Regions from separate parts of the Xanthomonas hydrangeae genome, predicted to be linked through region 1. Evidence: predicted binding sites of a transcription regulator. Region 1 holds the regulator's gene; the other holds the start of a gene.

The links. Region 1 encodes FliA, which starts transcription of late flagellar genes. Its sites were predicted from a motif close to TAAAGTTTNNCNNNCNNNGGCCGATAA; they were not measured.
Region 2: the regulator FliA is predicted to act here: its motif matches at 1,193-1,219, upstream of NYR97_RS18065 (methyl-accepting chemotaxis protein).

Annotation. Positions count from the first base shown of each region.
Region 1 covers NZ_CP103836.1:4,506,273-4,521,015, forward strand. Annotated here, with positions in the region: gene NYR97_RS19005 (serine hydrolase domain-containing protein) at 51-1,160, shown strand; gene NYR97_RS19010 (chemotaxis protein CheA) at 1,411-3,069, opposite strand; gene NYR97_RS19015 (protein phosphatase CheZ) at 3,072-3,698, opposite strand; gene cheY (chemotaxis response regulator CheY) at 3,698-4,090, opposite strand; gene NYR97_RS19025 (RNA polymerase sigma factor FliA) at 4,126-4,899, opposite strand; gene NYR97_RS19030 (MinD/ParA family protein) at 4,896-5,780, opposite strand; gene flhF (flagellar biosynthesis GTPase FlhF) at 5,767-7,452, opposite strand; gene flhA (flagellar biosynthesis protein FlhA) at 8,132-10,204, opposite strand; gene flhB (flagellar biosynthesis protein FlhB) at 10,222-11,352, opposite strand; gene NYR97_RS19050 (putative bifunctional diguanylate cyclase/phosphodiesterase) at 11,639-13,219, opposite strand; gene NYR97_RS19055 (ligand-binding sensor domain-containing diguanylate cyclase) at 13,276-14,743, opposite strand, start outside.
Region 2 covers NZ_CP103836.1:4,220,836-4,235,578, forward strand. Annotated here, with positions in the region: gene alaS (alanine--tRNA ligase) at 1-480, shown strand, start outside; gene csrA (carbon storage regulator CsrA) at 620-832, shown strand; tRNA gene NYR97_RS18060 (tRNA-Ser) at 915-1,007, shown strand; gene NYR97_RS18065 (methyl-accepting chemotaxis protein) at 1,278-3,224, shown strand; gene NYR97_RS18070 (pirin family protein) at 3,623-4,324, opposite strand; gene NYR97_RS18075 (LysR family transcriptional regulator) at 4,461-5,405, shown strand; gene NYR97_RS18080 (DedA family protein/thiosulfate sulfurtransferase GlpE) at 5,450-6,442, shown strand; tRNA gene NYR97_RS18085 (tRNA-Arg) at 6,503-6,579, opposite strand; tRNA gene NYR97_RS18090 (tRNA-Arg) at 6,675-6,751, opposite strand; gene thiD (bifunctional hydroxymethylpyrimidine kinase/phosphomethylpyrimidine kinase) at 6,955-7,764, opposite strand; gene NYR97_RS18100 (YoaK family protein) at 7,802-8,473, opposite strand; gene NYR97_RS18105 (hypothetical protein) at 8,480-8,962, opposite strand; gene NYR97_RS18110 (PhoH family protein) at 8,962-10,359, opposite strand; gene NYR97_RS18115 (peroxiredoxin) at 10,441-10,923, opposite strand; gene NYR97_RS18120 (ribonuclease E inhibitor RraB) at 10,961-11,311, opposite strand; gene NYR97_RS18125 (glycine cleavage system transcriptional repressor) at 11,325-11,951, opposite strand; gene dapA (4-hydroxy-tetrahydrodipicolinate synthase) at 12,045-12,953, shown strand; gene NYR97_RS18135 (hypothetical protein) at 12,970-13,488, shown strand; gene fdxA (ferredoxin FdxA) at 13,620-13,943, opposite strand; gene NYR97_RS18145 (2-dehydro-3-deoxygalactonokinase) at 14,396-14,743, opposite strand, start outside.

The DNA of each region.
Region 1 (14,743 bases):
GTGATACCCTCTGCATGGCTCAAACGCTGATGTTGGAGTGAGGAGTAAAAATGGTCGCCTCGATTAAACGCCGCACTGTTTTGGCTGCGGCATTATCCATGGCCCTGCCGATGCGTAGCTTTGCCAAACCCGGAATTGAAGCTGATAGCGTGTCCTCGGCCCTTCGCCGTCGCGTAGCCGAGGAAAAGCAGGGCACCGGGGCCGTATTGGGGGTGGTACGCGCAGGCGAATTGAAGACCTTCCACTACGGAACGGTTGGCCTAGGTAAACTCCAACAGCCGAATGATCGGTCAGTATTTCAGATCGCCTCGCTAACCAAGATATTTACGGCACTATTACTTGCTGATTGCGTTCAGCGGGGTGAAGTGAATCTCGTCGATCCACTATCAATGTATATTGCAGTTCCTCCCGCCACCTTCGACGGGAATGAGATCACGCTTCTCGATTTAGCCACTCATACGAGTGGGCTACCACTTCGGCCATCCAGTCGCACCGGCCTCAGTCAAGATAACCCCTACGCCGGCTACACCGAGAGCGATCTTTGTGCTGATTTAGGTCGTGTCCATCTCACGCGCTTACCGGGGTCGAGTTTTGAATACTCGAATTTTGACTACGCGTTATTGGGTTACGCGTTGTCACAGCGCCTTGGCAAAACGTATGCTGACCTCTTGCGAGCTCGCATTCTTGAACCGCTTCGTATGGACGAGACTACGCTTACTCTATCAACGGCGATGCATCGCCGGGAAATTTGGGGTTACGATGCGGACTTCCACTCGGCTCAACCCTGGGAATTTGGTGCGCTTGCGCCGGCAGGCGGCCTTTTTTCGACGGTAAAGGACCTGTCGAAATTCATGGCACTTTGGACAAACAAAGAAAGCGGTCCCCTCTCGCGGGCGGCTTCAATGATGCTGACCGTAGATAGGCCCGGCGATAATACCGATACCAGAATGGGTATCGGCTGGCGGAAGGTCCACCCGGATGGCCAGAGCATAGCTTGGAGCAATGGAAATGGCGGCGGCGTTCGTAGCTTCATGGGCTTCAACGCCGACACGCGCGTCGCCGCAATCGCGTTTATCAACAAAACATCGGGTTTTGGATTTGACGATATCGCGCTTGGGATGCTTGCGCCAGCTGGCTCGCATGTTCCCCCGTTTTTCTAAAACCCGGGCTGGTTTAAGGTGCTTAGATATTAGCTGGATGGGAAATAACGGTTCCAGGTTCACTTCCACGGCAGCCTGACCGTCGCCAAACCATCTCCCGCATGCCTGCGCGCGTAGCGACATAGATCGAAAGCGATGCTGGTAGTGAAACAACAACGGCCGCAGTACGCGGCCGTTGTCGTTAGATCAGGCATCCAGGATCGTCTTGACGATTCTCGATTCTCGATTCTCGATTCTCGATTCCCGAAGCTCAATGATCGCTGGAGCGCAATCCATCCACATCCAGGATCAGCGCCATGCGGCCGTCGCCGATCAGGGTGGCGCCGGCATAGCCGGGCAGGCCGCGCAGGGCGCGGGGCAGGGGCTTGATCACCACTTCCTCGCGGCCGCGGACCTGGTCCACCACCAGGCCGAAGCGGGTTTCGCCGGCCTGCAGCAGCACCACGGTCAGTAGCGGCGGTTGTTCGGCGGGCACGCCCAGCCAGCGGCGCAGGTCGATCAGGGGCAGGGTATGCGAGCGGCGGTCGAGCACGGCGCGGCCGTCGAACCAGCCCAGCGAGGTCTGCGGGGCGTGCAGCACCTCGACCACGCGTGCCAGCGGCAAGGCATACACCGCTTCGCCGGCCTGCACCAATAGCGTAGGCAGGATCGCCAGGGTCAGCGGCACGCGGATCATGAAGCGGCTGCCGCGGCCCAGTTCGGACTGGATCTGGATCTGCCCGCTGAGTTCGCGGATGCGCGATTGCACCACGTCCATACCGACGCCACGGCCGGAGATGTCGGTGACCTCGGCCTTGGTCGAGAAGCCCGGCATGAAGATCAGATGCAGACACTCGTCGGTGCTCAGACGGGCAGCGGCTTCGGCGTCGATCAGGCCCTTGTTGCGCGCGATTTCGCGCAGCCGCTCGGGGTCGATGCCGGCGCCGTCGTCCTGGATCTCGATGCTGACGTAGTCGCCTTCCTGCTGCGCAGACAGCCGCACATGACCGCTGCGCGGTTTGCCGGTGGCTTCGCGCAGGGCAGGGGACTCGATGCCGTGGTCGATCGCGTTGCGCACCAGATGCACCAGCGGATCGGCCAGGGCTTCGACCAGATTACGGTCCAGTTCCGTCTCGGCGCCGATCAGTTCCAGCTCCACTTCCTTGGACAAGGTGCGCGCGACGTCGCGGGCCACCTTGGGGAAGCGCGAGAACACCTTGCTGACCGGCTGCATGCGGGTGCGCATGACTGCGGTCTGCAGGCGCGCGGTGGCGATATCCAGCACGCTGACCGCGCGATCGAGTTCTTCGTCGCGCAGGCGGGTGCGCAGGGTCTTCAAGCGATTGCGCGAGAGCACCAGTTCGCCGATCAGGTTGACGATGGCGTCCAGGCGCTTGGTATCAACGCGCACGGTCTGTTCGGCTTCGGCACCTTTTGCGGCTGCTTTGGGCGCGGCTTTGGCGCCGGGCGCCGGTGCGTGGCCGTCGTCGTGCGCGGCGTTAGCCACCGCAGCCAATGCGGCCTTGGGTGCGGCCTTGACCGCCGGCGGGCCGCTCTTGGCATCGAACTGCGCGATCAGCGAGGCCGGTGCGTGCGGCACGGTTTCGCCCGAGCCCATCGCATCGAGCATCGCCTGCAGATAATCCAGCGACTGCTGCGCGGCATCGAAGTGATGCGCCTGCAGCACCGCCTGGCCGGAGCGCGCCATGCCGAGGGTTTCTTCAGCGGCGTGGCACAGCTCGACCATGGGCTTGATCGCCAGAAAGCCGGCGCCGCCCTTGAGCGTGTGGAAACCGCGAAACACCGCGTTGAGCTGGTCGGCTTCGTCCGGTGCCTGTTCCAGCGCGACCAGCTGTTCGCCGAGGCGATCCAGGATTTCCTGGGCCTCGACGATGAAATCGGCAGCAATATCGTCTGGAACAGCACTCATGGTTACAACCCCAATCCGGACAGCAGGTCGTCGGCGTCGTCCTGCGACACCGCGTGACGGTCCAGGCCCTTGACTGCAGGACCGGCAAGACCGCCGTCGTCTTTCTTCGGCTCGGTGCTCTTGGGCGGCAGGCCGAGTGCGCCGAAGCCTTCGTGCACGCGCCGCACGATGCCGGCCACGCGACGGATGATCTGCCCGCTCAGGTCCTGGTAGCTCTGCGCCAGCGACAGTTCGGTCAGGTTGTGGCGCATCTTGTCCATCAGCGCGCCCTGGTCCTGATTCAGACCGCCGTCGCGCAGCTGGTTGGCCAGCTCACGGCATTCTTCGACCAGGTCCAGCGTGCGATGGCTGGCCTTTTCGGTCATTTCCACCACGTGGTCCAGGCGCGAACACGCATCGTCCAGCTCGCCGGCTTCTTCGGGCACGGTGGGCAGTTCGCCCAGCGCCTGACCGAGTTCGCGTGCGAGCCGGCTCAGGCCCTGCATCATCGGACGGGTGCGCAAGGCGGCGAGGTGGTCGACCTCGCGCTTCCAGGCGGCTTCGTCGCCGCTTTCCAGTGCATCGAGCGCGCCTTGCAGGCGGTCGATCAAGGCAGCGCGTTCGGCATTGGTTTCCACGGTGGCGTTCATCAGGCGGTCGCCGCCAGACGTTCGAACACCTTGCCCAGCTTTTCTTCCAGCGTCTGCGCGGTGAACGGCTTGATGATGTAGCCGTTCACGCCGCACTGGGCCGCTTCGATGATCTGCTCGCGCTTGGCTTCGGCGGTCACCATCATCACCGGCAGGTGCTTGAGCTTGGCGTCGGCGCGGATGTTGCGCAGCAGGTCGATACCGGTCATGCCGGGCATGTTCCAGTCGGTGACCACGAAATCGAACGGGCCGGCCCGCAACGCAGCCAATGCGCTGTTGCCGTCTTCGGCCTCTGCGGTATTGGTGAAGCCAAGATCGCCCAACAGATTCTTGACGATACGTCGCATCGTCGAGAAGTCGTCCACGATCAAAATCCGCATGTTCTTGTTCACATCAAGCTCCTAACACGAAAAAATACGCGAAAAAATTAGTCGTCAATTTCGACACCGGCATCGGCCAGTTCGAAGACCTTGAGGCGGCCGCGCAGACGCACCACGGCCTGGCCGTGGATCTGGCAGACGCGCGATTCGCTGACGCCGAGCACGGCGCCGATTTCCTTCAGGTTCAATTCCTGTTCGTAGTACAGCGACAGCACCAGCTGCTCGCGCTCGGGCAACTGGCCGATGGCCTTGCCCAGCTCGCGGCCGAACTCGCCACGCTCCATCATCTGCTGTGGGTTGGGCCCACCCTTGGCGGTGGTGTCCAGCTCGCCGTGATCTTCGATCCGCGACTCCAGGCTCAGCACCTGGCCGCGCGCGGCGTCTTCCATCAGACGCAGGTAATCGGGCAGCGGCATTTCCATCGCGGCGGCCACTTCGGTGGCGGCGGCGGCGCGGCCGGTGTTCTGTTCGATCTTGCGTACTGCAGCAGCAGCGTCGCGGGCACGGCGGTGTACCGAGCGCGGCACCCAGTCGCCACGGCGGATCTCGTCGATCATCGAGCCGCGGATACGGATCGAGGCATAGGTTTCGAACGAGGCGCCCTGGTCGGAGTCGTAACTGCGCGAGGCTTCGATCAGGCCGATCATGCCGGCCTGGATCAGGTCGTCCACTTCCACGCTCGCCGGCAGGCGCGCGGCCAGATGGTGGGCGATGCGGCGCACCAGGTCGGCGTGCTGGGTGACGATGTCGTTGGCGTTGTTGCGTTGCACTGCACGGTACTGCGCTGTGGCCGTCGTTGCGGTAGCGGTAGCGGTACTCATGCGGCGACTCCCCGTTGGATGATGCGTTCGACAAAGAACTCGACGTTGCCGCGCGGCACCGTGGGTGCCTGCCAGCGCGAGGTACGCCGCGCGATTTCTGCGATGGCCAGCGCCGACGGACTGGCGGGGTAGGCCTTGATGACGGGTTGCTGACGCTGTACCGACAAGCGCAACCAGTCGTCCTGCGGCACATGGCCGAGGTAGTTCAGCGACACGTCGCCGAGGAATTTCTCGCAGACCCGCGACAGCTTGTCGTACAGCAGGCGGCCTTCGTTGGGGTCGCGCACCATGTTGGCGATGATCTGCAGACGGTCCACGCCGCGTTCGCGCGAGAGCACCTTGATCAGCGCGTAGGCGTCGGTGATCGAGGCCGGCTCGTCGCAGACCACCACCACGGTGTCCTGGGCGGCCTGGCAAAAGGTCAGCACGCTGTCGGTGATGCCGGCGGCGGTGTCGATGACCATCACGTCCAGGTCGCGTTCCAGTTCGGAGAACACGTTGACCAGGCCGATGTGCTGGGCCGGGGCCAGTTCGGCCATGTGGCGGCGACCGGAGGCGGCAGGAACCACCAGCACGCCACCCGGGCCTTCGATGATCACTTCGTCCAGCGTGCAGCGGCCGGCGATCAGGTCAGCCAGGGTGTACTTGGGCGACAGGCCCAAGACCACATCCAGGTTGGCCAGGCCAAGGTCGGCGTCGAGCAGCAGGGTGCGCTTGCCCATCTCGGCGAGGGCCACGGCCAGGTTGGCGGAAATGTTGGTTTTCCCCACGCCGCCCTTGCCACCGGTCACGGCAATGGTGCGCACCGGGCCCAAGGGCTCGGGACGGGTCGCCGTCAGGGGGAAGGCGTTGGTCAGCTTGGCGTATTCACGCGACTGCATGGTTGTGCTCCGGAGTACAGGGCTTATCGGCAGCGCGCCGCAAATCTTCAAGGCGAAGAACGAGACTGGCGGCATTGGCGCGGTGCAGGTCGTCAGGGACCCGCTGTCCGTCAGTCACCCAGGTGATGGGCATTTGGTGGTCGACCACCACCGACAAGGCGCTGCCGAAGCGGCCGGTCTCGTCGAGTTTGGTCAGCACCACGCCTTGGGGTTTGGCGTGGGCGAAGCGGCGTACGACCTCGTCGAGGTCGGAAAAATGGGCGTTGGCCGGCAGCACCAGCAGCGAGGTGACCTGGTGCGCGGCGCGCAGCCAGTTCAGCTGCGCGGCCAGGGCGCGGTCGCGCTGGCCCATGCCGGCGGTGTCGATCAGCACCAGCTTGTAGTCGCGCAGGCGCTCGAGCAGTTCCAGCAGGCTCTCGGCGCTGTCGGCCTCGTGCACCGCGATGCCGAGCTGACGGCCGTAGCTGTGCAGCTGCTCGCGGCCACCGACGCGCTGGGTGTCGGTGGTGACCAGGGCCACGTCGCGCGGGGCGTGCTGGGCGGCGAAGCGCTGGGCGAGCTTGGCGATGGTGGTGGTCTTGCCGGCACCGGTCGGGCCGACCAGGGCGATCACGCCGCCGCGTTCCAGCGGGTCGATCGGAGCCACCGGCAGACGCTTGGACAGCAGGCCCAGCATCAGCCCGCGGCCGCGGTGCAATTCGGTATCGGCCGGGATCTGCAGGGCCACATCGCGGATCAGACCGGCGTCGAAGCCGTAGTCGTCCATCAGCTCCAGGGCCTGCGCACGCACCGGGGAGCCACGCAGGCGCTCGTCGGTGAGGCGGTTCATTTCGCGCTCGATCATCTGGCGCATCAGCGCCAGCTCACCGCGCAGCTGCTTGAGTTCTTCGTCGTTCTGCGGCACCGGGGCGGCGGCGACCGGCACCGCGGCCAGGGCGACCGGGGCGGCGACCAGCGGCGGCAATGCGGCCGGCGGCAGGATCTGCGGCAGCGCGTCGTCCATGTCGAAGCCGTCGTCGTCCTGCTCGTCGTCGTCCTGCCCGTAAGCGGCGTGGGTGGCGAGCGCGGCGGCCATGATCGGCGTGCGTGCCTGCACCGGGGCAGCGTGCACCTGAGCCTGTACCGGTGCGGTGGTCAGGAAGTCGGCGAACAGCTGTTCCGGCACTGCCGACAGCGCATGTTCCTGGCGCGGTGCGGCGGTAACCGCAACGGCGTGGGCCAATGCTTGAGCGGCGGCAGACGGGGCGGCGGCAGTCCGCACCGGTGCGGCGGCCGGCGCCGAGCGCGGCACGTTGACCGGCTGGCGCAGCGCCATCGCGGCGATCATGTCGTCTGCGGCGCTGGCAACACGCTGACGCTGGCTGCTGCCGGTGTCGCCGGCCGGCTTCAGCGGGGCGTGGAACGGCGCGGCCGGCCTGGCCGGGGCCTGCTGGACCGACGCATGCTGGGCAGGTGCTTGTTCGATCTGTGCCGCCGCAGCGGCCGGAGTCTCGGAGCGCGCGGTTTCCAGAGCGCGCTGCACGAGTTCTTCGTCGTAGTTGCTGGCAGCGACGATCTCGATGCCTTCGGCGGTACGGCGGTTGGACAGGATCACTGCGTCCGGGCCGTGTTCTTCACGCACCATGCGGAATGCGGTGCGCATGTCCGGGGCAACGAAGCGTTTGATCTTCATGGCAAGTGCCTCCAGGAACGGGACCCGCCGGACGCCGGACGGGTGCGCGATGAATGTGGGTGTGTTGCCAGCGTCATGAGTTGCCTGTCCCGTTCGGTTGTTCCAAGTGCTGCTGCTCGCCCTGCAGCGATCAAGCTGACTGCGGTCTCGCCAGAGCTAATGCACGCGGCGTGCCAAAACGCGGTGCCAGGGTTCCGGCGCGGGGATCTGCAGGGTCAGGACAGGATGGAGCTGTGCGATCGGCCCGGCTGCAAGATTCCAAGTCACTGGTTTGATTGACTTTTCTCTAGGGGCGCAATGCGTTGGCATCCACTGTGCGGGTGGATGCGCTGGCGGGTGGGAGGTCGAGCCTGGAGCGCCTGGAAAGCCTCAAAACGGCTGGCGTCGTGCAATCGATTGGAGGTTTGGACGAGTGGCGGCTTTCCGACGCGGTGGTCGGTCGCCTGTCTGCAGCGAGAGGGCCGGGCGCGGGTGGGTTCGTAGGAGCGCCCTTGGGCGCGAGGGGCCGTCCCGGTAAAGCCCTCGCGCCCAGGTGCGCTCCTACAGGTGTCGGCGACCTTGCCTGGTCCGCAGCATGTCGTCGGATTGTCCGGCGTGTTGTAGGAGCGCCCTTGGGCGCGACGGGCCGTCCCGGTAGAGCCCGTCGCGCCCAAGGGCGCTCCTACGAGGTGCGTCAGCCTCAGCTGATCGTGCCGACCAGCTTCAGGCGCTTGTCTTCCGGTACTTCGCTGTACGCCAGTACCGACAGGGTCGGCACGCTGTGGCGGACCAGGCGGGCCAGCGCGGCGCGGACCTGGCCGGGTACCAGTACCACCGCCGGTTCGTTGCGGGCTTCCTGCTTGCCGACGCAATCGGCCAGGCTCTGGTGCAAGCGCTCGGCCAGGCCGGGTTCCAGCGCCACGCCGTTGCCGTGGGTGGATTCCTGCAGCACGCGCTCCAGCTGCGGAGCCAGCGTGTAGACCGGCAGCTCGGCCGACATGCCGGCTATCTCCTGCACGATGAAACGGCCCAGCGAGGTGCGTACCGCGGCGGTGAGGGTGGTGGGGTCCTGGCTGTGCGGGGCGTGTTCGACCAGCGCTTCGACGATCTTGCGCAGCTGGCGTACCGGGATGCGTTCGATCAGCAGGTTCTGCAGCACCCGCACCACCACCGACAGCGGCAGCGCCTTCGGGGTGAGGTCCTCGACCATCTTCGGCGCGGTCTTGGCCAGGGTCGCCAGAAGCTGCTGTACTTCCTCGTGGCCGAGCAGTTCCGGGGCGTGTTCGCGGATCAGGTGCGACAGATGGGTAGCGACCACGGTGGCCGGGTCGACGACCGTGTAGCCCATCGATTCGGCGTAGGCGCGTTGATGCGGCTGGATCCAGGTGGCGTCCAGGCCGAACGCCGGGTCCTTGCCGGGAATGCCGTCGAGCTGGCCGAGTGCGCCGCCCGGGTCCAGTGCCAGTTCGCGATCGGGATAGATTTCCGCAGTGGCCACCGGTACGCCGTGTACCAACAAGCGGTAGGCGTTGGCCGACAGCTCCAGGTTGTCGCGGATATGCACCGGCGGCACCAGAAAGCCGATGTCCTGGGTGAGCTTGCGGCGCACGCCCTTGATGCGCGCCATCAATTCGCCGCCCTGGTTCTTGTCCACCAGCGGGATCAGCCGGTAGCCCACTTCCAGGCCCAGCGGGTCGATCGGGCGCAGCTCGTCCCAGCTCAGTTCCGAACTGGCCTGGGCGGCGGTGGCCGCCGCAGCGGCCTTCGGGTCGGTGGCCGGATCGCCGGTGGGCGGGATGACCAGGCTGCGCTTGTACATTTTCCAGGCGATCACGCCCAGGATCAGGCCGAGCGTCAAAAACGCGACGTTCGGCATGCCCGGCACCAGGCCGACCAGGCCCAGGATGGCCGCAGCCACCGCAAGGGCGCGGTGCTGGCCGAACACCTGGCTGATCATGGCCCCGCGCATGTCCTGCGCACGCGAGGCGCGGGTGACCAGCAAGGCCACCGAGGACGACACCAGCAAGGCCGGTAGCTGCGCCACCAAACCGTCACCGATGGACAGCAGGGTGTAGGTGGAGGCGGCATCCACAAAGCTCATGCCGTGCTGGAACATGCCCACCGCCATGCCGCCGATGAGGTTGATGAACAAAATCATGATGGCGGCGATGGCGTCGCCGCGGATGAACTTGTTGGCACCGTCCATCGCGCCGTAGAAGTCGGCTTCCTCGCGCACTTCTTCGCGGCGGGCCTTGGCTTCCTCGCGCGTCAGCAAACCGGCGTTGAGGTCGGCGTCGATGGCCATCTGCTTGCCGGGCATGGCGTCCAGGATGAAGCGCGCGGTCACTTCCGACACGCGCCCGGCACCCTTGGTGATGACCACGAAGTTGATGATGGTCAGGATCGCGAACACCACGATGCCCACCGCGTAATTGCCGCCGATGACGAACTGGCCGAACGCCTCAATGACCTTGCCGGCCGCAGCGTGGCCGTCCTGGCCGTTGATCAGGATCACGCGGCTGGAAGCGACGTTCAGCGCCAGGCGCAGCATCGTGGTCATCAACAGCACGATCGGGAAAATGGTGAATTCCAGCGGGCGCTGCACGTAGATCACCGCCAGCAGCACCATCAGCGAGATGGCGATGTTGAAGGTGAACAAGGCATCCAGCACCGGTGCGGCCAGCGGCACCATCAGCATGGCCAGCATGGCCATCAGCGCCAGCGGGGCGCCCAGGCCGTTGCGCAGCAACTCCATGACGCGGCGGGCGTTCATCGGGGCGGGTTGGGCGCTCATGCGCTGGCTCCCTTGCCGAACTCATCCACTTCGAGGGAAGGCAATTCCGGCATCGGGCCGCCGTTCCAGCCACGCAACTGGTAGACGTAGGACAGCACCTGGGCCACGACCGAATAGAGTCTCACGGGAATTTCCTTGCCGATTTGCGCTTCTCTATACAAGGCGCGTGCCAAAGGCGGGGCGGTGACGATCGCCACCCGGTGCTGTTCGCAGGCTTCTCGGATGCGGAAGGCCATTTCGTCCACGCCCTTGGCCACCACGATCGGGGCGCGCATCTTGCCGCCCTCGTACTTGAGCGCCACCGCGTAGTGGGTCGGATTCATCAGCACCACGTCGGCCTTGGGCACCGCTTCCATCATCTGGCGCTGCGACATCTGCATCTGCATCTGGCGGATGCGGCCCTTGACCTCCGGGCTGCCCTCGCTTTCCTTCATCTCGCGCTTGATCTCTTCGCGGGTCATCTTGAGCTTCCGCAGCCAGTTCCACTTCTGGTACGGCGCATCGATGGCGGCCAGCAGCACCAAGGCCCCGGCGGTGTAGAACAGCAGGCTCTTGGTGAAGTCCAGGCCGTTGCCCACGGCCTGTTCCAGCGGCTGGTTCACCAGCGAGCGCAGGCCGTGCAGGCCCTTGGAGATGCACAGGCTGGCGGCCAGCCCGACGAACAGCAGCCTCAGCACCGACTTGACCAGCTCGGCCAGGCTGTTGCTGCCCCACATGCGCTTGATCCCGTTGGCCGGGTTGAGCTTGGTGAGGTCGGGCATGATCGCCTTGCCGGAAAAATGCAGCCCGCTCATCAGCAGCGGGCCGGCCAGGCCGGCGGCCAGGCAGATGCCGATCAGCGGCACCATTACCCAGAGCAGTTGCAGCAGCAGATCGCCGAAGTGGCCGAACAGCGCCATCGGGTTTTCACGCATTTTCGGGTCCGGGCTGAGCGCGGTCTTCATCCAGACGCTGGCGCCGTCGCCGATGCCGCGGGCCAGGGCCATCAGCGCGAACACGCCGGCACCGAACACCGCAGCGGTGGACAACTCGCGCGACTGCGGGATGTTGCCCTGCTCGCGGGCTTCGCGCAGGCGTTTTTCGGTGGGAAGCTCTGTACGTTCGCCGCCGTCTTCGGACTCGGACATGGAGGTGCCGGTGACTTGTCAGCCCTGGCTCATGCAAGCAGCGTTCCAGTTGGTGGGGCTGGGATTGGGGAGTCGGGAATCGGAATTGGGGATTCGGATTAGGGAATCGGGACGCAGCGGCCGCGCGTGGAGCCGCTGGCGGGGTCCTGTAGTTGGGTGGTTAGCGGGGAGGCCGCAGGTCGGGAATCGGGCGCGAGGGCTGACCAACTGCAGGCTGGTGCTCGGCTCGGTTGGCGGGTCGTTGAGCGTGGATGCCGGTCTACGGTCGTTTTTTGATGCTTTTTGCTCAGCTGGCCTGGCGGCGCACGCCATCGCGCTGGGCGACCACCGTGGCGATAAAGCGCTCTGCGTCCATCGGCCGGCCCAGCAGATAGCCCTGCAGCTGGTCGCAGCCCAGCCGTTCCAGGGTGTTGCGCTGGGCGGTGGTCTCCACGCCCTCGGCCACTACCTGCAGGCGCATGGTGTGGGCCAGCGCCACGACGGCCGCGACGATGGCGATGTCTTCGGGGCAGGTGTCCATCGCCTGCACGAAGCTGCGATCGATCTTGAGTTCGTGTGCGGGCAGCTTGCGCAGGTAGAGCAGGTTGGAATAGCCGGTGCCGAAATCGTCGATGGCGATGCGCACGCCCAGCGCGTTGAGCTGGGCGAGCGTGCGCAGGCAGGCATCGGCATCGCGCATGGTCATGGTTTCGGTGATTTCCAGGGTGAGCTGGCCGGGCGAAATCATATGCTCGGCCAGGGTGGTGGCTACTTCGTCCAGCAGGCTGGGCGAGGCCAACTGCGTGGCCGAGAGGTTCACCGCCACCCGCCAGTCGCCATGCCCGGCCTCGCGCCAGGCGCGTATCTGCCGGCAGGCCTGCTGCAGCACCCAGCTGCCGAGCGGGCCGATCATGCCGCTGCGTTCGGCCAGCGGGATGAAGCTGTCCGGCGGCACCAGGCCGCGTTCGGGATGCTGCCAGCGGATCAGCGCCTCGGCGCCGATCGGGCGGCCATCCTCGGCGCAGTATTTGGGTTGGTAATGCAGCACGAACTGGCCCAGCTCCAGCGCGCGCGGCAGGTCCTGCAGCAGCTGCAGGCGCTCGCGGGTGGTGCCGGTCATCGAACGCTCGAAGAAGCTGTAGCGGTTGCGCCCGGCCTGTTTGGCGTGGCGCATCGCCGCATCGGCATGGGTCATCAGTTGATGCTCGCTGCCGGCGTCGTCCGGTCCGGCATCTTCGGGATATAGCGCAATGCCGACGCTGCTGCTCAGGCGCAGCTCCTGGTCGCCGACCAGGAACGGCACCGCCAGCGCCTGCAGCAGATGCGCGGCGATCGCGGCGGCGTCCTCGGGGTCGGCGATGTCGGACACCAGCGCGAACTCGTCGGCGCCCAGCCGCGCCAGGCTGCCGTTGGCGCGGCGGTGCGCGCTCATACGCCCGGCCACCGCCACCAGCAGCTGGTCGCCGAACTGATGCCCGTAGCCGTCGTTGACCGCCTTGAAGCCATCCAGATTGATCAGCATCACCGCAAAGCGCTGCCCGTCGCGCTGGGCGCGGTCGATGCTCTGCAGCACGTGTTCGTGCAGCAGCACGCGGTTGGGCAGGCGGGTGAGCGGGTCGTGCAGCGCGGCCAGCACCAGCTCGGCATTGGCCTGCGCCAGCGATTGCGCCAGCACATCGGTGCGCTGCTGGAAGCGCCGCGACAGCACCGAGATCACCAGCGCCAACACCAGCAAGGCCAGCGTCACCACCACCACTACCGCGGTCAGCCATGACAACGGCAACTGTGCGCCGGTTGTGGCGACGCAGAGACTCGCTGGCGCGAGATGCGCGGCAGCCTTGCCGTCGGCTGGGATGCAGTACGCACGCATGCACGGCGGTTGCGGCATATCGCGCACATCGGCCCGGCAGCCGTTCGCGGCACTGGGGTGGTGGGAGTGACTGCTCATGCCACCGACGACGCAGGCTCCTCCGGTTCGATGCGATTGCGTCCGTACCGCTTGGCCCGGTACAGCGCCTCGTCGGCGCGCGCCAGCAGCGTGGCCGCCGTGTCGCCGATCCGGAACCAGGCCACACCGACCGAACAGGTTACCGGCAGCGGGCGGGCGGCGCCCACTTCGTACGGGGCCACGCTGAGTTTTTCGTGGATGGCGCGCAGCCGGTGCTGGCTGTGTTGCGACATGCCCGGCAGCAACAGCAGCAACTCTTCGCCGCCGTAACGGCCCACGCGGTCCGAATCGCGCAGGCAGGCGGTCAGCCGCGCGCCGACCTTGGCCAGCACCGCATCGCCGACCAGATGCCCATGTTCGTCGTTGACCAGCTTGAAGTGGTCCAGGTCGATCAGCACCACCGCCAACGGATGCGCACCGTGGGCGCAGGCCTGCAGTTCTTCGGCCATCGCCTCGAGCACGCCGGAGCGATTGAGCAGGCCGGTCAGCGCGTCGTGGCTGGCCTTCAGTGCCAGCGCAGCGCGGGCGCTTTCCAGCTCGCGTTTTTCGCGCTCCAGCTGATAGGTGCGCTCGGCGACCAGCTCGGCGAGCATGCGCTCGCGCGCGACCAGATGACGGTGCCGCCAGCGCCACAAACCGGCCAGCAGGGCGCTGCCGATCAGCAGATACAGCGCGATTGCCGGCGGGCTGCGCCACCACAGCGGTGCCACCGCGAACGGCAGGTCGGCGATCGGCGAGGTGGTGCGTCGGTAGCGGTCCAGCAGCTGCACCTGCAGGCGGAAATGCCCGGACGGCAGCGGCGGTTGGTCGATCGACAGCGTGTCGCTCTGGATCCATTCGTTGTGCAGACCGAGCAGGCGATAGCGCACCGTGAGCCGGCTGGGATCGTCGTAGACCTCCATGCTGGACAGCTCGATATGCAATGGTCTGTCGCTCCAGCCGAGCAACTGACCGCGCTGCACCGGCACCCCACCGCGGCTGACGCTGTCGATACGCACGCTGGGCTGGCGCTGGTCGAACAGGCGCGCCGGGTCGCGCAGATGGCTCACCCCGCGCGCGGTGCCGATCCACACCGAGCCATCGGGATCTTCGGCAAACGCCGCTTCGGACACGTCGTCCCACAACAGCCCCTGCGACTGCGACAGATGCGCCCAATGCTCGCCGTCGTAGACCTCCACGCCGCGTGCGTGACCCACCCAGACCCGGCCGACACTGTCGCCGCGCAACAGGTACACGCTGACGTCGGCGAGCGCTTCATCGCTGACCGCCTGCAGATCCACTTCTTCGTCCAGCAACAGGCCGTGCCATAGCCCGGCGCGATAGAACGCCAGCCACACTTCGCCGCTGTCGCTGATATGGAATTTGCTGATCCACGGGTCGGAGGCGCCGCCATTGACCTTTACCTTCACCTTCGACCAGCGCGCGCCCTGCAGCCGGAACAGGCCATTGGCGCTGGAGACCCAC
Region 2 (14,743 bases), 290 kb from region 1:
GCTCATCTGCTCGGCGGCAATTCGACTGAAGTCGTCGACAAGGTGCGCGCACTTACCGAGCGCCAGAAGCGTCTGGAGCGTGAGCTGGAGTCGCTCAAGGCCAAGCTGGCCTCGGGTGCGACTGCAGATCTTGGCGCCAGCGCCGTCGATGTCGCCGGAGTCAAGGTTATCGCTGTGCGTCTGGAAGGCTTCGATGCCAAGGCGCTGCGCGATGCGATGGATCGGCTGAAGCAGCAATTGGGCGATTCGGTGATCGTGCTGGCGGGTGCATCTGCCGGCAAGGTCGCGCTTGTTGCCGGCGTGAACGGTAGCCCAACTGGCAAGGTGAAGGCAGGGGAACTCCTCGGCCATGTCGCCAGTCAGATCGGGGGCAAGGGCGGTGGCCGTCCGGATCTCGCCCAGGGTGGTGGCGAGGACGGGCCCGCCCTTGCGACCGCGCTCGACGGCGTGCACTCCTGGGTCAAGCAACACTTGGGCTGAACACTTGTCCTGCCATGCCTTGCTGGCTGGCAGGATCTGCCGCTACCATTTCCGGTCTATTCCCTTTACCTATAGACGCGTCTCATCAGGAGGCCGTCGATGCTGGTGGGAAACCCACCGGTTCCAGGAGATTTGAAAAATGTTGATCCTCACTCGCCGGGTAGGCGAAACCTTGATGATCGGCGACTCGGTCACTGTTACCGTGCTCGGCGTCAAGGGTAATCAGGTGCGCATTGGCATCACTGCACCGAAAGATGTCGCTGTGCACCGCGAAGAAATCTATCAGCGCATCCAGCGTGGCGATGAGCCGGTCGCTTCCGGCGCGCATCACGGCGACGATTCTTCGAATTGATTGTCGCAAAGGGTTTACGTTAACCCCCCTTACCCGGTATTCTTCGCGGCCTGCCACGGACAACGCGGCAGGACGTGAAACTGGAGCGATGCCCGAGCGGCTGAAGGGGCTCCCCTGCTAAGGGAGTATAGGGTCAAAAGCTCTATCGAGGGTTCGAATCCCTCTCGCTCCGCCAGTGTTCTAGACGCCCGCAGATCTTTGATTTGCGGGCGTTTTTATTTGCATCGCGGGATGGGTTGCAAGTCCTTTCGAGTGAGCTGCGCAGCATGCTTGCTGCCAGTCGGCTCGCCGCATCCTCCATCAGGCATTTGGTTGTCGCGAAAGCATCTGAATCGCCTCAAACGTGCTGCATGAAGCGGTTCAAGTAACTCCGGTATAGGTCGCTAAACACGTGACATATATCTCGGACTTCAACGTGATGCGCCTACCGCCACTGCTTGGACGCCTGTTCTCTTTCTGGGGCCGTGGGCTGCAGCACAAGGCCAATGCGGTGGACCGGGTGATGGCGGTGATCGAGTTCGATCTGGATGGCCGCATTCTGGATGCGAACGAGAACTTCCTGTCCTTGATGGGCTATCGGCTGGACGAGGTGGTCGGCCAGCATCACCGCATGTTCGTGACTGCCAGTGATCGCGACAGCGAAAGCTATCGTCAGTTCTGGGCGGCGCTGCGGCGCGGCGACTTCAACGCCGGGCGCTTTTGCCGGTTGGACAAACACGGGCGCGAGGTGTGGATCAACGCGTCGTACAACCCGCTGCTGGATCGATCCGGCAACGCCTATCGCGTGGTGAAGTACGCCACCGACATCACGGCGCAGGTGCGCCAGACCGCCGATTTCGAAGGGCGAATCGATGCGATCGACAGGGTCATGGCGGTCATCGAGTTTTCGCTGGATGGCACCGTGCTCGATGCCAACCAGAATTTTCTGCAGGTGATGGGTTACCGGCTCGATGAGATCCGCGGCCAGCATCACGGCATGTTCGTGGATGCGTCCACGCGCCAATCGGCGGCCTATCGCGCGTTCTGGGAAAAGCTCGGGCGCGGCGCATTCGATGCGGGGCGCTACAAGCGCGTTGGTAAGGATGGGCAGGACGTGTGGATCCAGGCGTCCTACAACCCGGTACTCGATGAGCATGGGCGCCCGTACAAGGTGGTCAAGTACGCCACCGAGGTGACCCGTCAGGTGATCGATTCGGCCGATGCGGATGGCCGCATCCAGGCCATCGACAAGGTGATGGGCGTGATCGAATTCGATCTGGAAGGGCACGTGCTGAGCGCCAACGATAATTTCCTGGCGATTTTGGGATATCCGGCCGCCGAAGCGGTCGGGCAGCACCATCGCGTGTTCGTGGATGCGGTGTATGGCGCCTCCGAGGAGTACCGCAATTTCTGGGCGAAGCTGGCGCGTGGGCAGTTCGACGCGGGCCGTTATCGCCGGCTGCGCAAGGACGGCAGCGCGGTGTGGATACAGGCCTCCTACAACCCGATCCTGGATGTCTCAGGGCGGCCGTACAAGGTGGTCAAGTACGCCACCGATGTGACCGATCAAGTGCGCTCGGCCGAGCGCATGCGCGAGTTGATGCAGCAGACCATGAGCATCGCGCAGAACGTGCAGCGCGAGGCGCACCATATTTCGGTCAGCAATGAGGAGCTGGTGAGCCGCGCATCTTCGCAGTCCACCGCAGTGGCGCAGACCTCGACCACCATCGATCAGCTGGCGGAGACCGTGCGCATCAATTCCGAGAGCGCGGGGTCGGCGCAGCGCATGGCCGAAGAGTCGGCCAATGTTGCGCGACGCGGTGCCGAGGTCATCGCCGAGGTGGTCAAGACCACCGCCAACATTCGTTCGGCGACCGATCGCATTGGCCAGATCATCGAGGTGATCGACGGCATCGCCTTCCAGACCAACATCCTGGCGCTCAACGCGGCGGTGGAAGCGGCGCGCGCCGGCGAGCAGGGGCGTGGATTTGCAGTGGTGGCGACCGAGGTGCGTAGTCTGGCGCAGCGCTGCAGCGTGTCGGCCAAGGAGATTCGTTCCCTGATCGACAACGCGACCGATCAGGTTGGCGATGGTTCGCGCCTGGCCGAACAGGCCGGTGTGGTGATGCAGGACATGGTCGGCTCGGTGCTGCGTGTGACCGCAACCGTGGAGCAGATCGCCGCCGCCAGCCAGGAGCAGGCGCAGGATATTTCGACCGCCAACACGGCGCTGCAATCCATTGGCGTGCAGGCGCGCGATCAGGCGCGGATGGTCGACGATCTGGCGCGTTCGGCGCATGTGCTCGAAGCCGATGCGGATGCGTTGTTCGCATTGGTCAACGGCGATGCCGATGGGTCTTCTGCAATAAAGGATGCGCACGCAGAGCCGTTCGCCAAATCGCAGGCCGCGTGACCCAGACCACGTGACTATGAGGGGTCTGGTGCATTCGCTGTGCGGCGTCGTTGAAGCGGTGACACGCACGCTCGTAGTTGCATCGCTGCCGCGCGTGCCAGCAGCTAGGTCTGCGCAAAACTAAAAGCGCTCGCCAGCAGATACATCCGCGCACCACAAAGACCGCCAGAACCTAATGCTGTTCACTGAAGTTGCTGATCGAGGGCTCCTGCATCTCGGCATAGTCTCCAATCGGCTCAGTTTTCAAGCCAAATAAAAAACGGCGCTCCCCGCGCGGGGAGTGCCGTTTTTTCAAGTGAACTGCATTGCGCCAGGAGCGCGCTTTGCCTGGTCCAGCCAGCTGCGATCATGCGGCGCGCCGATTTACTGCGGCACGCCGCACTGTCACGCGTTGCCGTTTACTGCGGCAGATCGAACACCAGCACTTCTGCGTCGCGTGCGTCGGCCAGCACGAGTTCCGGCTCGGCGGTGATCTGCAGCGCGTCGCCAGCCGACAGTGCCTGTCCGTTGACGCTCAGGCTGCCGCGCACCACCTGCGCGTAACCGATGCGTCCCGGTGCCAGCGGGTGTTGCAGACGCACATCGCCGTCGAGGATGGAGGCGTACAGGCGTGCGTCCTGATGCAGGCGCAGCGAGCCGGCTTCGCCGTCGGGCGAGGCGATCAGGCGCAGCTGATTGCGCTTGCTGTCGGCGTCGAAATGCTTTTCCTCGTAGCTGGGTTCGATGCCGTTGCGTTCGGGCATCACCCAGATCTGCAGGAAATGCACCGGCTCGCTGGCCGAGTGATTGAACTCGCTGTGGCTGACGCCGCTGCCGGCGCTCATGCGCTGCACGTCGCCGTAGTGCAGCACCGAGCCGGTACCCATGCTGTCCTTGTGCTCCAGCGCGCCGTCCAGCACGTAGGAAATGATCTCCATGTCGCGATGGGCATGGGTGCCGAAGCCTTCGCCCGGCTGCACCTTGTCTTCGTTGATCACCCGCAGCGGGCCGACGCCCATGTGGCGCGGGTCGTGGTAGCTGGCGAAGGAAAAGGTATGGCGCGAGGACAGCCAGCCATGCTCGGCGCGGCCACGGGTTTCGCTCTTGCGGACATTCAACATGCTGCTTCTCCTTGAAAGATCTCGAATGGCGCCGGGGAGTGAGTCGGTGTCCCGGCGGCCCGATGCGTAGTCTCCGCCTCTGTGCGGAAGACAAAAAGCGAGTAAATTTGGCCGCTATCATCGAAAAAATCGAACAATGAAAATTAGCCTGGAAGCGCTGCAAATCCTCGATGCAATCGACCGTCGGGGCTCGTTCGCGGCCGCAGCCAAGGTGTTGTTCAAGGTGCCGTCGACGATTTCCTACACGGTGTCCAAGCTCGAAGACGATCTGGGGGTGCAACTGTTCGAGCGGCTCGGTCCCAAGGCGACGCCGACCCAGGCCGGGCGCGAGTTGTTGCGCGAGGGGCGGCACCTGTTGCGTGCTGCGCAGGAGCTGGAGGTGCGGGTGCGGCGGGTGGCGTCGGGTTGGGAGTCGGACTTTGCGATCGGGCTGGATGCGATTCTGCCGGTGGCGTTGCTGCAGGCGCAGATCCTGGATTTCTACACGGTGGCCGATAGCACGCGCCTGCGCGTCGTGAGCGAATCGCTGTCCGGCAGCTGGGAGGCGCTGCTGGATCGGCGCGTGGATCTGATCGTCGCGGCGGGCGAGGGGCCAAGCGGCGGTGGCTACGTCGCCGAGCAGATCGGCACGCTGCGCTTTGTGTTCGCGGTGGCCTCCACGCATCCGCTGGCGGGCGCCGGGATGCTGGGTGCGACCGAGCTGGCCGAGCATCGTGCGATCGCTGTAGCGGATTCGGCGCGGCGGTTGCTGCCGCGCACCGTGGGCCTGTTGTCCGGGCGCGATGTGCTCACCGTACCGGACATGCAGGCCAAGCTGCAGTTGCAGCTGGCCGGCGCAGGCTACGGCTTTCTGCCTGAGGCGTATGCGCGCGGCGCGCTACAGGACGGCCGGCTGTGCGAGGTGCAGGTAGAAACCCGCAAGCCCGACGAGACGTTCTCCCTGGCATGGCGGCCGGGCGAGGAGGGTGAGGCATTGGGGTGGTGGCGGCGCGCCCTGCGCAGCGAGGGCCTGTTCGATGGCTGGTTGCAGTCGCTTGCCGAGACGTATCGTTCCGTCGCTGCCGGGCAGTCGCGCGCGTGAGGAAGGGCGGATAATGCGCGTTCGTCGTCGCGCAGGATCGTCGCATGCAGGGCTTGATCGAACAGTACGGATTGGCCCTGGTGTTCGCCAACGTGCTGGCGTTGTCGCTGGGACTGCCGGTGCCGGCATTGCCGACGCTGGTGTTGGTCGGTGCCGGCTATGCGCTGCGCGGCGGGAGCGATGCATGGCTGGCCGGGGTGGCGGCGTTGGGCGTTTCGGTGTTGGCGAGCCTGCTCGGCGATCTGGCCTGGTATCTGGCCGGCCGCCGCTTCGGTAATCGCACCTTGCAGTCGCTGTGCCGGCTGTCGCTGTCGCGCGATACCTGCATGAAAAAGACCGAGCGGTTCTTCTCGCGCTGGGGAGTGCGGATATTGGCGGTGGCCAAGTTCGTCCCGGGGTTGTCGATGGTCTCGGTGCCGATGGCCGGCGCAATGCGGGTGCGCCCGGCGGCATTTCTGCGCTACGACGCCTTCGGTGCAGCGTTGTGGGCGTTGGTCGGTCTGGGCCTGGGAGCGTTGTTCGCCCACCAGGTACAGAACGTACTTGCGTTTCTGGCCGAGCTTGGGTCGGGCGCGGTTGTCGTGGTGGCGGTGTTGTTGGCCTGCTACATCGGTTGGCGCTGGTGGCGACGGCATAGTCTGCTGCGTTCGCTGGTGCATGCGCGCATTGCAGTCGACGAGCTGGTGCCGTTGCTCGATGGCGAAGAGAGCCTGCGGCCTGCCGTGCTGGATATCCGCGCACCGGGATATCGCGATCTGCAGCCTTACACGATTCCCGGCGCGGTGTTTGCCGACGAGCGACAGCTCGCACAGATTCTGGCCACCGTGCCGCGCGATCGCAGTGTGGTGATCTATTGCGCGTGTCCGGACGAGGTGTCGGCGGCGTGGCTGGCGGGGCGAATGCGCGAGCGCGGTTATCGCGATGTGCGTCCGCTGCTGGGCGGGCTGGATGCATGGCGCGATGCCGGGCATCCGGTGACCTCGCTGCTGCCGGTGGCTGTGGTTGGTGGGCCAGATACCGTTGGGGCGATGGCCTGATTGCGGTTGCTTTCATCCGGACAAAAAAAAGACCAGCAAGCTGGTCGTTTTCTTCAAGATTGGTGCGCCCGGAGAGATTCGAACTCCCGACCGCCTGGTTCGTAGCCAGGTACTCTATCCAACTGAGCTACGGGCGCATTATCTTGTTTTGACTTGCACATCCGTCGCAGTGCGATCGGAGGTTTAACTAAAAAGACAGCGATGCACTGCTGTCTTTTTGTTGTTCTGATGATGGTGCGCCCGGAGAGATTCGAACTCCCGACCGCCTGGTTCGTAGCCAGGTACTCTATCCAACTGAGCTACGGGCGCGTCGTCAGGAGCGGAATTATGCGGATGCCCGGCGTACTCGTCAATCCTTTTGTGACACGCGATTGCCTGCGCCTTGCCGATGCGTCCGCGCCGGGGCGCTGCCAGCGCGACTGCAGGTGCTTTCATCCATGCGTAGTGATCGCTGCACGCGCCTAGCTGTGCGTGGTCCGATTTCGGCAGGTCAGATGTGCCGGTACACGCGCTCATACGCTGGGCGCGGCGCCGAAGTGGTCGAGCACCAGCACCTCACTGTGACCTGGGGTGTGGCCGAGGCGGATCGCGCGCGCAACGTAGTCGATCGCCGCTTCGCAGGCGTTGAGCAGGGACAGGCCCTGGCACAGCTGCGCAGCAATCGCGGCCGACAAGCTGCAGCCGGTGCCGTGCGCGTCGACCTGCAGGCGTGGATGCATGAACACGTCCTGGGTGACGCCGTCATCGAAGCGGTCGATCACGCGCGTGCCCTCGTGCAGGTGACCGCCCTTGAGCAACACCGCATTGGCGCCGAGGTCGAGCAGGGCGGCGGTGGCGTGCTCGGCGGCGTCGGCATCGACGATGCGGCGGCCGGTCAGCAGCTCGGCTTCGGGCGTGTTGGGGGTGATCAGGGTGGCCAGCGGCAGCAGGCGCGTACGCAGCGCGTCCAGTGCGGCGTCTTCCAGCAGGCGCGCGCCGCTGGTGGAGACCATCACCGGGTCAAGTACCACGAACGGTGGGCGATATTTTTCGAGCAGATCGGCCACGCAATGGATGACCTCGGCATTGGCGAGCATGCCGAGCTTGACCGCCTGAATCTCGAAATCGGCGAAACAGGCGTCGATCTGCGCCTGCAGAAATGCGATCGGCGGGATGTGCACGGCGGTAACCGAACGGGTGTTTTGCGCGGTCAACGCAGCGATGGCCGACAACCCATGTACGCGGTGTGCGGCGAAGGTCTTGAGATCGGCCTGAATGCCGGCACCGCCGCCGGAATCGGAGCCGGCGATGGTCAATGCGGACAGCGTGCTGGGCGTGGTCATGCGTGGATTCTGCACTGCTGTCGGTCGGATGTGCGGCTCATCGCGCGCGCCAGCGACGCCATTGCAGGTAGGCAACGTAGCCGGCCCCGGTCACTCCGGTGAGGCCGGCTGGCAGGTAGAGCGCGTCGTAGTGCCAGCGCTGGAACAGCCAGGTGCCGAGGATGCTGCCGCCGAGAAAGCCGCTGATGATCAACCCGCTCAGCGTGAGCCGGCGCAGTTGCAGCGGGCGCCCACGCAGCAGGTGCCCCAGGCCGATGCCCAGGTCGGTGAACATGCCGCTCAGATGCGTGGTCCGTACCGCTGCGCCGCTGAGGGTGGTGGCCATGGCGTTCTGCAGGCCGCAGGCGCCTGCGGCGACCAGCACGCCGCCGATGTGATGCAGCTTGAACAGCGGAATCGCGGCCAGCAACAGCAGCGCTTCGAGCAGCAGTGCCGCGCCGTAGCGCTGTCCAAGCCGCAGGACATCGTCCTGGATGATCAGGCCGCTGAGCATGGCGCCGGCGCAGAAGGCGATCAGAATGCCCCAGAGAAAGCCGATCTCCGGGGCGGTGTCTTGTATCAGGGCAACGCCGAGCAGGCTGGTGGTACCGGTGAGGTGGCTGACCACCTGATGTTCGGAGCCCAGGTAGCCGACCACGTTGACCATGCCGGCCACACCCGACAATGCCACCGCGCCAATCCAGACCCAGCGCGGTAGCAGGATTCCCATGTCGGGTCAGGGGGTGCCGTTGACGGCGATCTGCGAAAACGCGCCGGTTTGCGGGTCGTACAGCGCGCCCCAGAATGCGCTGCCGCCGTCGCATACCCGGATCGCCTCTTTGGCCGGTTTCACTGGCGGATCGTTCGGCAGCTTGAAGGCATTGATGTAGATCAGCTGCTGGCCCTGGATCACCACGCCTACATATTGGCGGTCGAAATCGCGCGGCTCGGGGATGGTCGGCGTCAATGCATCCTGCCTGGATTCGAGCTGTTCGATCTGTTGCTGGCTCGGCGTCCAATAGCCGGTGATCTGGCCCGGATGACGCGCCGGGCTGTCGCGCGAGCAGGTGTCCAGCACCTGCTCGGCAATGCCCTGGCGCGTGATGACCCACGACTGCCCGCTCTTGATGTTGGTGGGCACGCTGGCGGGCGGCGGCGTGGTTGCGCAGCCGGCCAGTGCAATCAGTGCGAACGCCGCCGCGCCGCGCAGCGGATGCATCACAGCACCTCCGAAGCGAAGTCGGCCAGGCGCGAGCGCTCGCCGCGCCGCAGCGTGATGTGCGCGCTATGCGGCCAGGCCTTGAAGCGATCCACCGCGTAGGTCAGGCCCGAGGTGGTCTCGGTGAGGTAGGGCGTGTCGATCTGTTCGACGTTGCCCAGACACACGATCTTGGTGCCGGGGCCGGCGCGGGTGATCAGCGTCTTCATCTGCTTGGGGGTGAGGTTCTGTGCCTCGTCCAGAATCAGATAGCGCGACAGGAAGGTGCGCCCGCGCATGAAGTTCATCGAGCGGATCTTGATGCGGCTGGCGAGCAGATCATTGGTTGCCGCACGCCCCCAGGCACCGCCTTCCTGATTGTGCGTGAGCACTTCCAGGTTGTCGGTCAGTGCGCCCATCCACGGGGTCATCTTTTCTTCTTCGGTGCCGGGCAAGAAGCCGATGTCCTCGCCCACGCTCACGGTGGCGCGGGTCATGATGATTTCGCGGTAACGCTGCTGATCCATCGTCTGCGCCAGGCCGGCAGCCAGCGCGAGCAGGGTCTTGCCGGTACCGGCGGTGCCGAGCAGGGTGACGAAATCGATCTCCGGATCCATCAACGCGTTGAGCGCGAAATTCTGCTCGCGGTTGCGCGCCACGATGCCCCACACCGCGTGCGGGCTGGTACGGAAATCGTCCACCAGGCACAACGTGGCCTTGCCGCCGCCGATCCTGGCCACGCGCAGTTCCACTTCGTCCTCGCCCGGCAGATACAGGTACTGGTTGTGATGCCAGTCTTCGTCGTCGGCCAGCACGATTTCGTAATGGGTGCGGCCACGCTCGTTCCAGCTGCGCAGGTCTTCGTTGTGCTTCTGCCAGAAGTCTTCCGGCAGCTCGACAGCGCCGGTGAACAGCAGGCTGAAATCGTCCAGCGCGCGATCGTTCTGATAGTCCTCTGCATTCAGGCCGCTGATGTAGGCCTTGATGCGCAGGTTGATGTCCTTGGACACCAGAATGACCGGCACGTCCGGGTTTTCTTCGCACAGCGCCAGCACCGATGCCAGGATCTTGTTGTCCGGAATCATCTCGCCGAAGGTGCGGCCCGGATCGATCGGGTGGATCTGGAAATACAGCCGGCCGATCGCGGCCTGGCCCTTGAGCTGGATACCCTGCGGGTGGCTGAGCAGGATGCCGGTCTTGATCTGCTCGGCGTTGGTGTTCTCCAGCAGTTCGTCCAGGAAGCGACTGACCTGGCGCGCATTGCGGCTGACTTCGGAAGTGCCCTTCTTGGCGTTGTCGAGTTCCTCGATCACCTGCATCGGCAGGAACACATCGTGTTCCTCGAATTTGAACAGCGCGGTGGGATCGTGCATCAGCACGTTGGTGTCCAGCACGTAGATGCGCTTGCCTCGGGTCATTGGGTCTTCCAAGTGATGGAGCAGGGGCGAGCCATCACGCCTGCGGGGCAGGGTGATGGAGGACACGGGAAACGAGGGGCATCACTGTTTGGCGTGCGCCTTCAACGCAGCCAGCACGGCGTCGGCATGGCCGGCGACCTTGACCTTGCGCCAGGCCTGCACCACATGCCCCTCGGGCGACAGCAGAAAGGTGCTGCGCTCGATGCCGAGCACCTGTTTGCCGTACATGTTTTTTTCCTTGATCACGTCGAAGGCGCGGCACAAGGCCTCGTCGCCGTCGCTGATCAGTGGAAAGGTGAATCCCTGCTTGGCGCAGAAATTGTCGTGCGACTTCACCGAGTCGCGCGAGACGCCCAGGATCACCGCGCCAGCCTGTGTGAACTGCGGCAGCAGCGCGTTGAAATCGAGGCCTTCGGTGGTGCAGCCGGGCGTGCTGTCTTTCGGATAGAAGTACAGCACCACCCATTTGCCGGCGTAGCCGCGCAGGGTGGTCTGGGTGCCGCCGGACAGCGCCAGCGGCAGGTCGAAGGTTGCAGCGGGTAATTCAAAGACAGCGTCGGTCATCGTTGCTCAGCCCAAAGTGGAGGGGCGTGCGGCTCGGTCATGCCGGGCCGACGTCCATCCCATCATAAGCAGCCACATGGAAACGTTTGGCAAGCGCGTCGAACTCCGCATTGCGCTGATTCAGCGACTCGAGGGTGTGCTGTTCCAGCTTGTCCACATGCAGGAAATACGATTCTTCGTCGTCGCCATCGTCTTCGTCGCGTTCGCCGAGGAAGATGTCGATGACGCGATAGCCGTCCTGGGTCAGTTGTTCGGAAAGCTTTTGCAGCGGTTGCTGCGCAGGGTCGGCAAAGAAATATTCCCAGCGCAACGGCCCGTCGAGATTCCAGTCGGTCTCGGAGCGGATGTGATCGAACATCTGTTTCAGCGCGGAGAGGGCGATGGCCATCGGGATGTCTGCCTTAAAACTTCATCGGGTCCATGATCGCGTCGAGATTGAGGTGATCACAGAATTCCAGAAAATCATCGCGCAATGCGGCGATGTGCATGTTGGCCGGCACCCCGATCGTCACCTGCGCAGAAAACATCTCCGCGCCGGTCTGCATGGCGCGATAGCGCGTGCTCTGCAGGTTCTCGATGGTGATGCCCTGGCGGTCGAAGAAATCGGCCAGCTGAAACAGGATGCCCGGCTTGTCGGCAGCGATGACTTCGACGATATAGGGCAGCAGGTTGGACTGGGTCTGCTTGGGGCCGGTGCGATACCAGACCAGCTTGAGGCCTTCTTCGCGTTCGAGCCGGGTCAGCATCGCCTCGAGCTTGGCGACCGAATCCCAGGAGCCGGTGGCCAGTGCGGTGACCGAGACATCGCGCCCCACCGTGGCCAGGCGGGCGTCCACGAGATTGCAGCCGCTGTCGGCGATGCGGCGGGTGACGGGCAACAGGGGGGACTCCGGATGCGTCGTGTAGGCGTTGATCAGGAGGTGATTTTCGGTCGGCGAGGGCCGGGGTGTGGTGTCGGTCAAAGGGGGTTCCGGCATTGCATCAGGCTGAATGGCCGCCCGGGCAGGCGCCCTGGCGATGACCAGCATACTTGCCCGTGGTTTCGCGCCGCAAGTAACATGCAGGCGGCCACAACCCGCGTGCGCGCGGGCCTTTTCCTGTCACGTAAGAGCAGCTGAATCTTGTCCCTTTCCGGCATCATCACCGCGCTGGCGACCCCTTTCGGTCCGGACGGCGCACTCGACCTGGATGCCTGGCGGCGGCTGCTGGAGCAGCAGCTGCATGGCGGCGTGCAGGGAATCGTGGTTGCCGGCTCCACCGGCGAAGCCGCTGCATTGAGCGACGAGGAGTACGACACGCTGTTGCGTGCCGCTGTCGCGCAAGTCGCCGGCCGGGTGCCGGTGCTGGCCGGGACCGGGCTGTCGGGCACCGCCAAGACCATTGCGCAGACACGTCGCGCCGCCGCCTTGGGCGCGCAGTACGCGCTGGTGGTGACGCCGCCTTATGTGCGGCCGACCCAGGCGGGCTTGCACGCGCACTTTCTGGCAGTTGCCGACAACGGCGGGCTGCCGGTGGTGCTGTACAACGTGCCTGGCCGCACCGGTTGCGATCTGTTGCCGGAGACGGTGGCAGCGCTGATGGAGCATCCGAATATCGTCGGTATCAAGGAAGCGCGTAGCGAACCCGAGCGCATTGCCGCGCTGCTTGCGTTGCGCAGCGATACCTTTGTGGTGCTCAGTGGCGACGATGGCAGTGCCGCGCATGCGATGCTGTCCGGCGCCGATGGGCTGATTTCGGTGGCGTCCAACGCGTTGCCGTCGGCGTACCGGCGGTTGTGCGATCTGGCCCGCGATGGTCAGCGCGACGCTGCACTCGCCTGGGACACGCGCCTGAGCGAGTACCACAGCTTCTGCGGTATCGAATCCAATCCCATCCCGGTCAAGGCGCTGTTGCAGCGGGCCGGGATCGGGGACGGCCTGCGTTTGCCGTTACTGCCCCTTTCTTCGGCGCACCAGCCTGCCGCCGACCGCCTTGCCGCCGACGCGATTGCGTTGGAAGCGCTTTCCAGCCGCGAAATGCTCGCGGCCTGACCCAGGAGATCTATCGATGCGTCATTCCGTTTCCCCCGTCCGCGTGCTCTCGCTCGCGTTGCTGGCGACCGCCACCGTCGCCGCCACGAGCGGTTGCAGCTGGTTCCACAAGGGCGCGCGCGGCGACTACGCGCTGGCGCCGGAGGCCCGTCCGCTGGAAGTGCCGCCGGACCTGAACCTGCCCGACACCTCGGGTGCGATGAAGGTGCCGACGCTGGCATCGACCGCGCAGCAGAACACCTCGGCGCCGCCGTCTGCCAGCGCCAACAGCGGCTTCACCGTGCCGGGCGAGCGCGATGAAGTGTTCGCCAAGGTCGGAGCGGCACTGGCCGACATTCCCGGCCTGACCATCGCCAGCAAGGCACAGATGCTCGGTTCCTACGACGTGAGCTACGAAGGGTCCAGCTTCCTGGTGCGCGTGGTGAAGGTCGACGCCGGTAGCTATGTGTCGGCAGTGGATCCGCGCGGCATGCCGGCCACTGCGGCAGCACCGGTGGCGGTGATCACCGCGTTGAAGGGCAAGCTGGGCGGCTGAGGCCGCTGCAGCCGCTGCAGCAAGCGCAGACAGCAGAACGGGCGCCTCGGGCGCCCGTTTTGCGTTTCTGATGCGGTGTCGTCGCTGCGCCGCTATGGCGTCGCTGCGGCTGGAGGCTGCCAGGCGCTATGTCAGCGTTGCAGCAGCGGCAGCTTGTTCGGCTTGCCATCCCATTCGGCGGCATCGGGTAGCGGCTCCTGGCGCACGGTCAGCACCGGCCAGGCCTTGGCCAGCTCGGCGTTGAGCGCGACGAAGCCCTCCTGGCCTGCTGGCACGTCGTCTTCCGGGTAGATCGCGTTGGCCGGGCATTCGGGTTCGCACAGGGTGCAGTCGATGCACTCGTCCGGGTCGATGACCAGAAAGTTCGGGCCGACATGGAAGCAATCCACCGGGCAGACCTCGACGCAGTCGGTGTATTTGCACTTGATGCAGTTTTCGGTGACAACAAAAGGCATGGTGGAATCCGGCGTTTAGCCTGCCAATTCTAAAGCAGTCGGGTGCTGGGTGTGGGGGTGATGGGGATTTTGGGTTTTTGCATTGGGATTGATTCCTTCTCCCATCGGGAGAAGGTGCCGCGCAGCGGCGGATGAGGGTACGGGCGAAGCCTCGGGTTACCCACCATTCTCCGTGGCTTCGCCCCGTACCTTCACCCCAACCCCTGCTCCGCGCCCCGGCCCGCGCTTGCGGCGCGGGCGCTCCTAGGCACATGCGCCAGTGGCGCGTAAGCCGTGCCTTCTCGCCCCGCAGGAGAGGGGTTTTGAGCCTTCTCCCGTCGGGAGAAGATGGCGCGCTAGCGCCGGATGAGGGGCGCCGCAGCAATACTTTTCGGCATGACGAACGTGTCGCCACGCGCCAGCCGAAGTAAATCAGCGACCGGCCGCTTGATCAGATCCACTCACGCTGCGTATCAAACCAACCCACGCTGCCTTGCCAGCGCGAACAACCCCGTAGCAGCCAGATCTTCCGGATGCAGCTGGGTTTTGACACCCAAATGCGCCAGCGCCAGTGCATAGCGCTGCGCCAGGCCGGGGCTGCCGACCAGGTGGACGGTGCCTTGATTGCCGTGGTGCTCGCGCAGTTCGTGGCCGATCAGCAGGCCCGAAAGGTAGGACGGCAGCGCGGTGGCGGTGAGGCGGTCGAACAGGCCCAGCGTGCGGGCACCGAACAGGTGATGACTGAGGCCGCCTGGGTCGGCGCTTCGATCGATACCTTGCAGGAATGCATCGGTGTCCAGTTCGGCGTGATCGTCCTGCAT